Regions from separate parts of the Mesorhizobium sp. M0615 genome, predicted to be linked through region 3. Evidence: predicted binding sites of a transcription regulator. Region 3 holds the regulator's gene; each other region holds the start of a gene.

Region 1 (3,278 bases), on a different contig from region 3:
CGAGCGCAAGGTCGCCATTGGCGCAGGCGCCGAAGCGTTCGGCACGTGCCTCGAACTCGGCGGCCAGCGCTTTTTGCGCTGCCGTGCGCACGGCCTTGGCGTCTTCGCCGCCGGCGCTCTGGTCGGCGGTGAAGCGGAACCCTTGCAACTCGCCGACATGATGGCCTTCGACAAGGACGGTTCCGGTAGGACTGATTTCGGCTTCAGGCATTGTATTTTCTCTAAGGCGCCGCATGAGGACGGAAGTCCTGCGGTCTACAAACCGTTTCGTCAACCGCTCATGCAGCGCATCCGACAATCTGTCTTCGATTTCGCGCGTCTTTTCCCGCCAGTGTGCCTGATCGGCCAGCCAGCCCGGCCGGTTGGACACGAATGTCCAGGTGCGGATCTGCGCAATGCGGTGCGACAGCGTGTCGATGTCCCCCTCGGTCGTATCGGCGCGGCGCACCTGCTCGGCCATGTAGTTCTCGTCGACATGGCCGTGTTTGGCGAGGTCGGTGTAGATAGAAGCGATCAGGTCGGAGTGCTGGGCCGGCGCGATCTTGCGGTAGTCCGGCAACGCGCAGGCTTCCCACAGCAGCGCGACGCGCTTGGCATTGGTAGCCAGCGCGCGGATGTCCTCGTCGCGGGAGAGATGTTCGAGCGCCTGCGCATCGACCGCCGGCAGCGCGCGCGTCAGGCCTTCGACCGGCGCGTTGGCCTCGATCGAGCGCTTCAGCGCGTCGAGGCTGGCGAAGTCGAAATGCGCGGTGCGCCATTGCAGCACCTTCACCGGATCGAACTCGTGCCCCTCGATGCGCTTGACCAGTTCCTCGTCCAGCGGATCGACCTGGCCGGTGACGCCGAAGGTGCCGTCGCGCAGATGCCGGCCGGCGCGGCCGGCGATCTGGCCGAGCTCGGCCGCCGTCAGGTTGCGGTACTGGTAGCCGTCGAATTTGCGGTTCTGGGCGAAGGCGACATGATCGAGATCAAGGTTGAGCCCCATGCCGATGGCGTCGGTGGCGACGAGATAGTCGACGTCGCCTGCCTGGAACATTGCCACCTGGGCGTTGCGGGTGCGGGGCGACAGCGCGCCGAGCACGACCGCCGCTCCTCCTTGCTGGCGGCGGATCAGCTCAGCGATGGCATAGACCTCGTCGGCGGAGAAAGCGACGATCGCCGTACGCCGCGGCAGGCGGGTCAATTTCTTCGAGCCGGCATAGGCCAGGTGCGACAGGCGAGGGCGCGTCACCACCGAGACGCCTCTCAGCAGCTTTTGCAGGATGCCATGCATGGTGGCCGCGCCGAGCAGCAGCGTTTCCTGGCGGCCGCGCAGGTGCAGGATACGGTCGGTGAAGATGTGGCCGCGCTCGAGGTCGCCGGCGAGTTGCACCTCGTCGATGGCGACGAAGGCAACGTCGGTCTCGCGCGGCATGGCTTCGACGGTGCAGACCGAATATTTCGCGCCGGGCGGCTGGATTTTTTCCTCGCCGGTGATGAGCGCCACCTTGTGGGCGCCGACCTTTTCGCAGACGCGGGCATAGACCTCGCGCGCCAGAAGGCGGAGCGGCAGGCCGATAATGCCGCTCTCATGCGCCACCATGCGCTCGATGGCGAGATGGGTCTTGCCGGTGTTGGTCGGACCCAGCACGGCAGTCACGTCGCGGCCCGACAGGATCAGCGGCTCGGTGTGTTTCGGCTGGATGTTCATCGGCCTGGAGATGAGGCTTTCTGCATCGTGTTGTCGGGAGCGCGCCTCGCATGGCGCGTATGACAGGCGACACATAGGGATTTCAGGCGCGAAGCGAAAGCGGAATGTTCCGGCCGGCAGTCCCACGGTTCGTCGTTGAGGTCTCAATTAACAGTTGGAACGAGTCTGGAACGAATCGGCGACGAATCAGTGACTCCGGCAGATTCAGCTTTTGTTCACGGCTACATGTGGATTTTGCGAGCCTGAGTCTCACCATATGCTGAATCGCGGAAACTGGCCCGATTCCTGCAAGGCGACCATTGGCGTTAACCTTTGCCGGCGGGGCATCGTCGTGATCCGATACGCCTCGGCTAACATTGTGAAATTGTTGAATTTTCTTAATCGGCCTTAACCAGTTTCCGGTGGTTCCCGGCCTTGGTCGTTAACGTTCCGCTCAAAGCCGGAACGAATCGGTGACGAATCAGCGATCGCGGGATTTTCCTGGTTTGTTCACCCCAACATCTTGTGTTATCCACAGCTTGTCCACCGAGAATTCACAGCTTGCGAACCGGGTTTTGCACAGGGCGCCTAAAAATCGTTAATCTTTGCGTGCCGGAACGGGTCAATGTCTCGCGCGCGGCCCGGGGAACATCGCCGCCCGGCGATGAAAAACGGGCCATAAGGCGGCCCGTCCTACCGGGCGAAATTGCTGTCGTTCAGGCGAAGTACTGGCCGCCATTGGCTGTGATGGTCGAACCGGTGATGAAGCCGGCGTCTTCGGACGCGAGGAAGACGACGCAACGCGCGATCTCTTCCGGTTCGCCGAGGCGGCCGACCGGGATCTGCGGGATGATGCGTTCATTCAGCACCTTCTCGTCGATCGCCTTGACCATCTCGGTGGCTATGTAGCCGGGGCAGATGACATTGACTGTGATGCCCGCGCGCGCGCCCTCCTGCGCCAGCGCCTTCGAGAAGCCGATGTCGCCGGCCTTTGCGGCGGAATAGTTGACCTGGCCGGCCTGGCCTTTCTGGCCGTTGATGGAGGAGATGGTGATGACGCGGCCGAATTTGCGGTCGCGCATGCCGCCCCACAGCGGATGCGTCATGTTGAAGACGCCAGACAGATTGGTGTCGATGACTTCCTTCCACTGCTCGCGCGTCAGCTTGTGGAACATGGCGTCGCGGGTAATGCCGGCATTGTTGACCAGCACCGAGACCGGGCCGAGATCGGCCTCGACCTGTTTGATTCCGGCGGCACAGGCGTCGTAGTCGGCGACCGACCATTTGTAGGCCTTGATGCCGGTTTGTGCGCTGAACTTCCCCGCTGCCTCGTCATTGCCGGCATAGTTGGCGGCAACGGTGTAACCGGCATTCTTCAGGCCGATCGATATGGCGGCGCCGATGCCGCGCGATCCACCGGTGACGAGCGCTACTTTGGTCATTGAAAGTTCTTCCTCCCTTTGGTCGGAAGAAGGGAATAGGGAGTAGGGAATAGCGAGTAGGGATCGATATCCCGCCGCGCTGCTCCTTCTTCCCTATTCACTACTCCCTATTCACTACTCACTTCTTGTTCACAGCGCTTCCACGCACAGAGCGACGCCCATGCCGC
Region 2 (3,278 bases), on a different contig from region 3:
CTTTAGGAGCTCCTCGGCGGCGGCATCAACCCGGTTGACACCAAGGCGAAGCCCCGGGCGCTCAGTCTTCACATAAACCGGAGGGTTGAACCAACGGTGGGGCATCACGCCTCTCGAACGTCAAAGGCGATGAACAGTCCCCAAACGGAGGCTGATTTGACGATCATTTCGACTAACTGGCAGTCAGTTTCGAGAAGATCGCCGCCGCGCTCACGGACCGCTACAATGGTCGCTTTGACGGAAATAATGTCGCCGGGTTGAGAGCCCAACAGGACCTCGCGGACCAGCTCCTTGGCCGTTTGCTGCGTAGGCCGAACAGGTGCTTGAATGTCCATCCCATCCTCCCAGAGAGATAGAACCTCAATCAGCTATTCTGTGGGTCACTTTCCGAAAAAGGCAAGAGTCGGAAACGTACAAAGTAGGTTCCCGCAAACACCGCCCTACGATGGCTAAATCCCGCGACAGGCGCTGATTTGCACCTCACCGTGTCAGCTGCCGACGCGACCATAAGGAGCGAGGGCCCGCCTCTCTCCCAAGTTCTCACGGACGAACGCGAACAACGGTCTTGCCCGCGCGTCGGTCCGTTGAGTTGAAGGTGCCGATGGCATCATCCAAGCTCGAAACCTTGCCGATGTTCGTCCGCAGTCGTCCATCGCGGATCCGCTGCACTATCTCAGAAAGCTGGGCTCGATCAGCCTCGACGACGAAGTCAACCGCCAGGCCGTCTGCAGGTCGAATATCCGTTGGTCCGACGACTGTGACAAGGATACCTCCGGCCCGGACGAGCGTTGCGGATCGCTTCTGGACATCGCCGCCGACGACATCGAACACCAGATCGACGCCGCCGACATCTTCAAGGGTGTCTTTTGCGAGGTCGAGGAATTCATTTGCACCGAAGTCGAGCGCTTTCTGGCGGTCGGCGGCCCGCCCGGTGCCGATCACATAGGCTCCGGCCTCCCTGGCAAGCTGCGCCACCATCGAACCGACGGCACCGGCAGCGCCATGCGCGAGAACGCTCTGCCCGGCCTTGATGCGGCCATGCTGAAACAGCCCCTGCCATGCGGTTAGGCCGGAGATCGGCAGGCTAGCGCCCACCGTAAAGTCGACATCGCCGGGCAGCGGCGCGAGGTTACGGGCCTCCATGGCAACATACTCGGCGAGGGTGCCGTCGCGATGCCAGTCAGCGAGGCCGAACACCCGCTGACCGATAGAAAGCCCCGTAGTGCCGTAGCCGAGCGCAGTGACCACACCAGCCAGTTCGTGGCCGAGGATCGAAGAGGTCCGGTCACGGAAGGCTCGGTCGGCCCACGTCGAGGGCCACTCCACTCGGTGTTGACGAATCCTGCCGCATGAACCTGTACGACCACGTCGTTAATTGCCGCCCGAGGCTCGGGCAACTCCACCAACTTCATCCCGGCCGTTCCTGCAGTCTGGTCCGTCGCTACGATTGCTTTCATGGGGCGTCTCCTCACCGTTGGGGTAAATTGCGGGCGCGGAGGATCTTTCGATGTCTCGCGCAGAGTTGGCGTTGAGTTCATCGTTGGCGACCGCGAGCGGAAGCTAAGCAATCTCGTCGGATTCTTCCAGCACGGGTAAACTTGCGTTCGTGAACACCCCTGCCATCGCAATCTCAGACACTTCAAGCATGTGGAACAAAAGCAGATCAAATACGTTGTGCCGTTCCCAACATGGAGAGCGTCATGCAAACTACACCCCGAGCCAAAGGCGAAGCTATCAGCAAGGATCCTGACGAATGGACGACGGGAGACGAGCCAATGACTCCGTCGCAAGCTTCCTACTTGAAAACATTATGTGAGCAGGCGGGCGACGACAGAAGCTACGCCGAAGATCTAAGCAAAGCCGAGGCCTCGAAGCGAATCGACGCGCTAAGGACTGAGCTCAAGCTCTAAAGGCGCTGGGAGACCTACGACAGGTTGGTCAGTTTTGCGGTATTTGGCCTCTGATCTGGACGGTCGTATTAGTGAAGGTGGTAGAGTTTGCTAAGGATCTTCAATTCTCCTGCGATCTTGAGCAGAAGATAGTCGGTGAACCTTGTGGTTCCAAATTCGTCCTCGACCTTCGCAGTGGCTGCATCGCCCGTAATGTCGAGCGATGCGACTGCCCAGTTGGGGCTGGTGTTCGGCGGCAAGGCCGCACTCATCACCTCGCCGACATAGGCATCGACACTCAGCCATGGAGCTCGAAGAGATCGCGGCTATCTACCCGCTCTATCAGCAAACCGGGTATGGGCGGAAAGTGGGCGTAGGCCGACCATGTGGTTGTCGACGCCGAGATGCGCAGTGCTGGTATCGGCGCCAAACTGATGGGGCGGATCGAGAAGGAAGCAGCGCGTTTCGGCTGCGACATCACCCGCATCTCGATACGAGCGCACACACAAATTCTACAGCCTAAACGGTTAGGCCGATGATGCGCTCGTTCTGGTCAGCCACTGAGTGCGTGGGCCGAGGCAGAGTTCCCACAATATGCTGCGCACAAAGTAGCGACAGAGCGGGCCTAGAAGCGACATAGCGCCGGGTGTGAACGCGAACGCAGCCGGCGCCCGAATGCGTTCAGCGAGCGCCGTCGCGTCCACCTTGCCTTTCTTTGACGGCCCTGTGTTCAGCTTCCCACGGCAACGCGTGGAAGTCGGGCTGGTGCCCCGCTTCACGGTAGCCAGCCTGAGTGAGTAACTTGCTTTGTCCCGCTCCACAACGCAAACAAACGGCGGATTCCCCAAGCACCTATAAACGCCTACAGCTTTTTCCATGCGACAGGTGTGCTGCGGGTGCTCGAAGATGTCGTCCTTCATTGCGATGACAGAACAGGGAGCGAGGACAACTCTTTTTTTGATTGCAGAGAGAGTCTGAGCGGGCTTACTAGTGAGGGGTTTGCCATCGCTTTGAGGAGGCTGCGATGGTTGCAACGCCCATAGATATCGCTCAAGCGGCCACTACGGCCACCTTGCTGATGCGCCTTCGTCAACGTCATCGCGATGACGTGGCGCGAGGCTGGGAAGATGCCGACCCTTCTACTGTTGCCGTCTCCCGTACGCCTGAGTGTCAATGGCGCGATTTAGCCAAGGCCCTGGTGCACGATTGGTTCGAGCTGATCGAAACTGGCTTGGTGGATTGGATCGTCAGCAAGTAGCCGCTGCCCGCCAGCGGCCCAGCAGCCGTCTGCGGGACTTTGCAGCGGGCGCGCTGGGCCTGACCGGTGGGGCGGTGTGGTATCCGCCGGCTGGCGAACATATGCGCCTCCTCCCAACGCCAGCGAAACAT
Region 3 (3,278 bases):
GCGATATTCTTGCGACCCGGCTGGCGCCCGCGGCGCCGTTGAAGCTGAGCACGCTGCGCAACACCTACGGCATCGGCTGGACGCCGTTGCGCGAGGCGCTGTCGCGGCTGGAGGCGGAACGGCTTGTGACCGCCATCAGCAACCGCGGGTTTGCGGTCGCTTCTGTCTCTCGGGCGGAGCTCGAGGATCTGGCGCGTGCGCGGCTGGTGGTCGAACTGCCCCTGCTGGTGGAATCGATCGAGAAAGGCGACCGTGAGTGGGAAGACGCGGTCGTTGCCGCCCACTATCGTCTCTCACGGTGCGGGTCTGTTCTCGACGATCCATCGGATGATGCGGTCGACGCGTGGTACGAAAAACACGATGCCTTCCATGCGGCGCTGCTCAGTGCCGCGACATCCAGCTGGCTGCAGCAGTTCAATGCGACGATTTCCGACCAATTGCATCGCCATCACCGCTTTCTGGGTCTGGCCCCGACGCTGCGCGCCGCCGCCGGCCGCACGGATGGACACCGGAAGGCCGTGGCGGCCCTGCGCGACGCCGTGGCGATCGAACACCATACCGCCCTGATGGAAGCGGCCCTCGATCGCGACGTCGAACGTGCGAAAACTCTGATGACCGCTCACATCGGCTACACGCTGCAGGTCTATGCCCAGAGCGAACCCGGCGCGGATGCTGCGCAGCCCCGTCCGAAAAGGAAGCGGCGATCATAGCCGACGACGCAGGCACTTTGTCTTCGTTTCACCCCGTTGCCGGCAAATGGGCAGGCGGCGCTCGCAGCGCCGAACGTTACGCTGAACAAAACGTCAACACATTCATTAAACTTTAAAAGGTTGCGGAACACAACTGGAACAGATAGTGTTTGTTCTGGGTTTGTTTTTTCCGATTCTGGTTTCAGAACCCTTGGGGGCCGCGATGCTGACGCGCAAACAACATGAGCTTCTGATGTTCATCCATGAACGCCTGAAGGAGAGCGGAATCCCGCCGTCCTTCGACGAGATGAAGGAAGCGCTCGACCTCGCCTCCAAGTCCGGCATCCACCGACTGATCACAGCGCTTGAGGAGCGCGGTTTCATTCGCCGGCTGCCGAACCGGGCGCGCGCGCTGGAAGTGCTGCGGCTACCCGACTCGATCGCACCAGGCCTCAACGCGGCGAGGAAGTTTTCGCCGAGCGTCATTCAGGGCAGTCTTGGTCAAGCCGGCCAAGGGCAAGGCGGCCAGGGACAAGGCGGGATGGGCCAAGGCGGTCTCGGCCGCCAGATCAAGCCGGGCTCGCCGTCGCGTTCGATGTCTGCCGGCAATGACGATGCCGTTTCCTCGATTTCAATCCCGGTGATGGGACGCATCGCCGCCGGCGTGCCGATCGACGCCATCCAGCATCAGACCCATTCGATCTCGGTGCCGCCCGACATGATCATGGGCGGCGAACACTACGCGCTCGAGGTCAAGGGCGATTCGATGATCGAGGCCGGCATTTTCGATGGCGACACGGTCATCATCCGCAATGCCGACACAGCCAGCCCCGGCGAGATCGTGGTGGCGTTGGTCGACGATGAGGAAGCGACCCTGAAACGCTTCCGCCGCAAGGGCGCCTCGATCGCCCTGGAAGCCGCCAACCCGGCCTACGAGACCCGCATTTTTGGACCGGACAGGGTGAAGGTGCAGGGCAAGCTTGTCGGATTGATCCGGCGCTACTGAGCCGGCTTGGGTTTGTACTTTTCACGCTGGTTGTAAGGCGGCAGGCCGCGCGCTTCGCGGGAGAAGCGGCGCTGCTCGTGCCAGGGGCGATACGGCTTGTCGACGGCGAAGCGGATGGTTGGCGCTGCAGCTGCCGATTGCGGATCGAAGAAGACGGCGGCGCTGCCGTCGCGGGCCAGCTGTTTCTTCGTCACGACCAGCACCAGCGGGTCGCGGCACGGATTGTAGGCCGTGGCGTCATCGATGACGATCAGGCTAGCGAAGGCACAGGCCGGCCGCGCCGTCTTGCGGTCTTTGGCAAGGGCTACAATGGCTCCGGAAGGGTGTCGGGCGATACAGAGATCGCCCATGCAATAGAAGGGCGACCCGGGCGGCAGATCGAGCGGATCGAGATCGAACCGCGTATCTGTTGCCTCGAAAATCTCGGGCGGGATAATGGTTTCGGCCCGCAGCGCCCGTTTCCAATTGTCCGTGGTGAATTCGTTGGAGCGTTCGCGGTTGAGGGCGAGTTCGCCGCCACCTATCGGCATGGCCACCAGATGTGCGTCCTCGGATATGAGCACGTCGGGCGTAAGCACCTGCGGCACCGTCAACAGGCCGGCCAGCGCGAAAGGCACGGCCGCCAGCCTGAGCCAGGTGGTGGCCATGGTGGCGATGACGAGGGCGACCGCCACCAACAGCACCGAGCGGATGGAGATCAGCCCGACGGCGTCGACCGGCGAGCGCTCGGAAATCCAGGCCGATATAGCGATCATCGCCATCAGACCCTTGCCCATCACATAGAGGAACGGCCCGTCGGCGCCGAACGGCATCGCCAGTGCGCTGAGCACGGCAAAGGGCATGACGATCAACGAAACAATCGGCATCACGGCCAGATTGGCGATCAGGCTGAGCGGCGACACACGCTGAAAATGCCAGATGGCGAACAGCAAGGTTGCACTGCCGGCGATGATCGAGGTCATGGCGAGGCCGCCCATGGCCAGCGCGAATTTTCGCGACAGGAAGCCGACGAAGGAGCGCTTTGCCAGCGGCGTTCTCACCTTGTCGGCGCGGTAATCGGCCCAGCCGGCATAGGCGCCGACAAGGGCGGCTGTGGCGGCAAACGACATCTGGAAGCTGGGACCGACCACCTCGTGCGGCGACACCAGGATGACGGCAATGGCGGAGATCGCCAGATTGCGCATGGTGAGCGCGGCACGATCGAAGAGTACCGCGACCAGCATGACCGCTAGCATGATGAAACTGCGCTCGGCGGCGACCACGATGCCTGAAATGACGAGATAGGCGGCGATGGAGACGAGTGCTGCCACTGCTGCATATTTCTTGACTGGGCGGCGCGAAGAGAAATCGGGAAACAGCGCAAAGGCGCCACGCAGCAACGCCATGATGGTGCCGGCAACCAGCGCCATGTGCAGGCCGGAGATGGAGATGATGTGGTAGATGCCGGTGCGCCGCATCGCTTCGTTGACCTCGTCCGGGATGCCGGCGCGCACCCCGACAATCAACGCCGCGGCAATCTCGCCTTCGGCGCCGCCGATTTTGCCCCTGATATGGTCGGCAATGTTTTCGCGCGCGTTCTCGAT

The links. Region 3 encodes LexA, which represses DNA repair genes until DNA is damaged. Its sites were predicted from a motif close to TGTTCNNNNTGTGTTCNG; they were not measured.
Region 1: a site for LexA is predicted at 1,846-1,863, ahead of NKI46_RS19535 (helicase-related protein). Genes of this name have one in related genera too.
Region 2: a site for LexA is predicted at 1,649-1,666, ahead of NKI46_RS13300 (DUF3072 domain-containing protein). Genes of this name have one in related genera too.

What each region holds. Positions count from the first base shown of each region.
Region 1 is NZ_JAMYQI010000010.1:216,955-220,232, forward strand. Features, by position in the region: gene NKI46_RS19535 (helicase-related protein) at 1-1,690, opposite strand, end outside; gene phbB (acetoacetyl-CoA reductase) at 2,386-3,111, opposite strand; gene NKI46_RS19545 (acetyl-CoA C-acetyltransferase) at 3,241-3,278, opposite strand, start outside.
Region 2 is NZ_JAMYQI010000006.1:381,976-385,253, forward strand. Features, by position in the region: gene NKI46_RS13285 (DUF982 domain-containing protein) at 1-105, opposite strand, end outside; gene NKI46_RS13290 (hypothetical protein) at 105-335, opposite strand; partial or broken gene NKI46_RS13295 (NADP-dependent oxidoreductase) at 541-1,457, opposite strand; gene NKI46_RS13300 (DUF3072 domain-containing protein) at 1,701-1,910, shown strand; gene NKI46_RS13305 (nuclear transport factor 2 family protein) at 1,979-2,161, opposite strand; gene NKI46_RS13310 (GNAT family N-acetyltransferase) at 2,276-2,428, shown strand; gene NKI46_RS13315 (hypothetical protein) at 2,914-3,147, shown strand.
Region 3 is NZ_JAMYQI010000018.1:82,914-86,191, forward strand. Features, by position in the region: gene NKI46_RS26765 (GntR family transcriptional regulator) at 1-710, shown strand, start outside; gene lexA (transcriptional repressor LexA) at 913-1,695, shown strand; gene NKI46_RS26775 (ComEC/Rec2 family competence protein) at 1,689-3,278, opposite strand, start outside.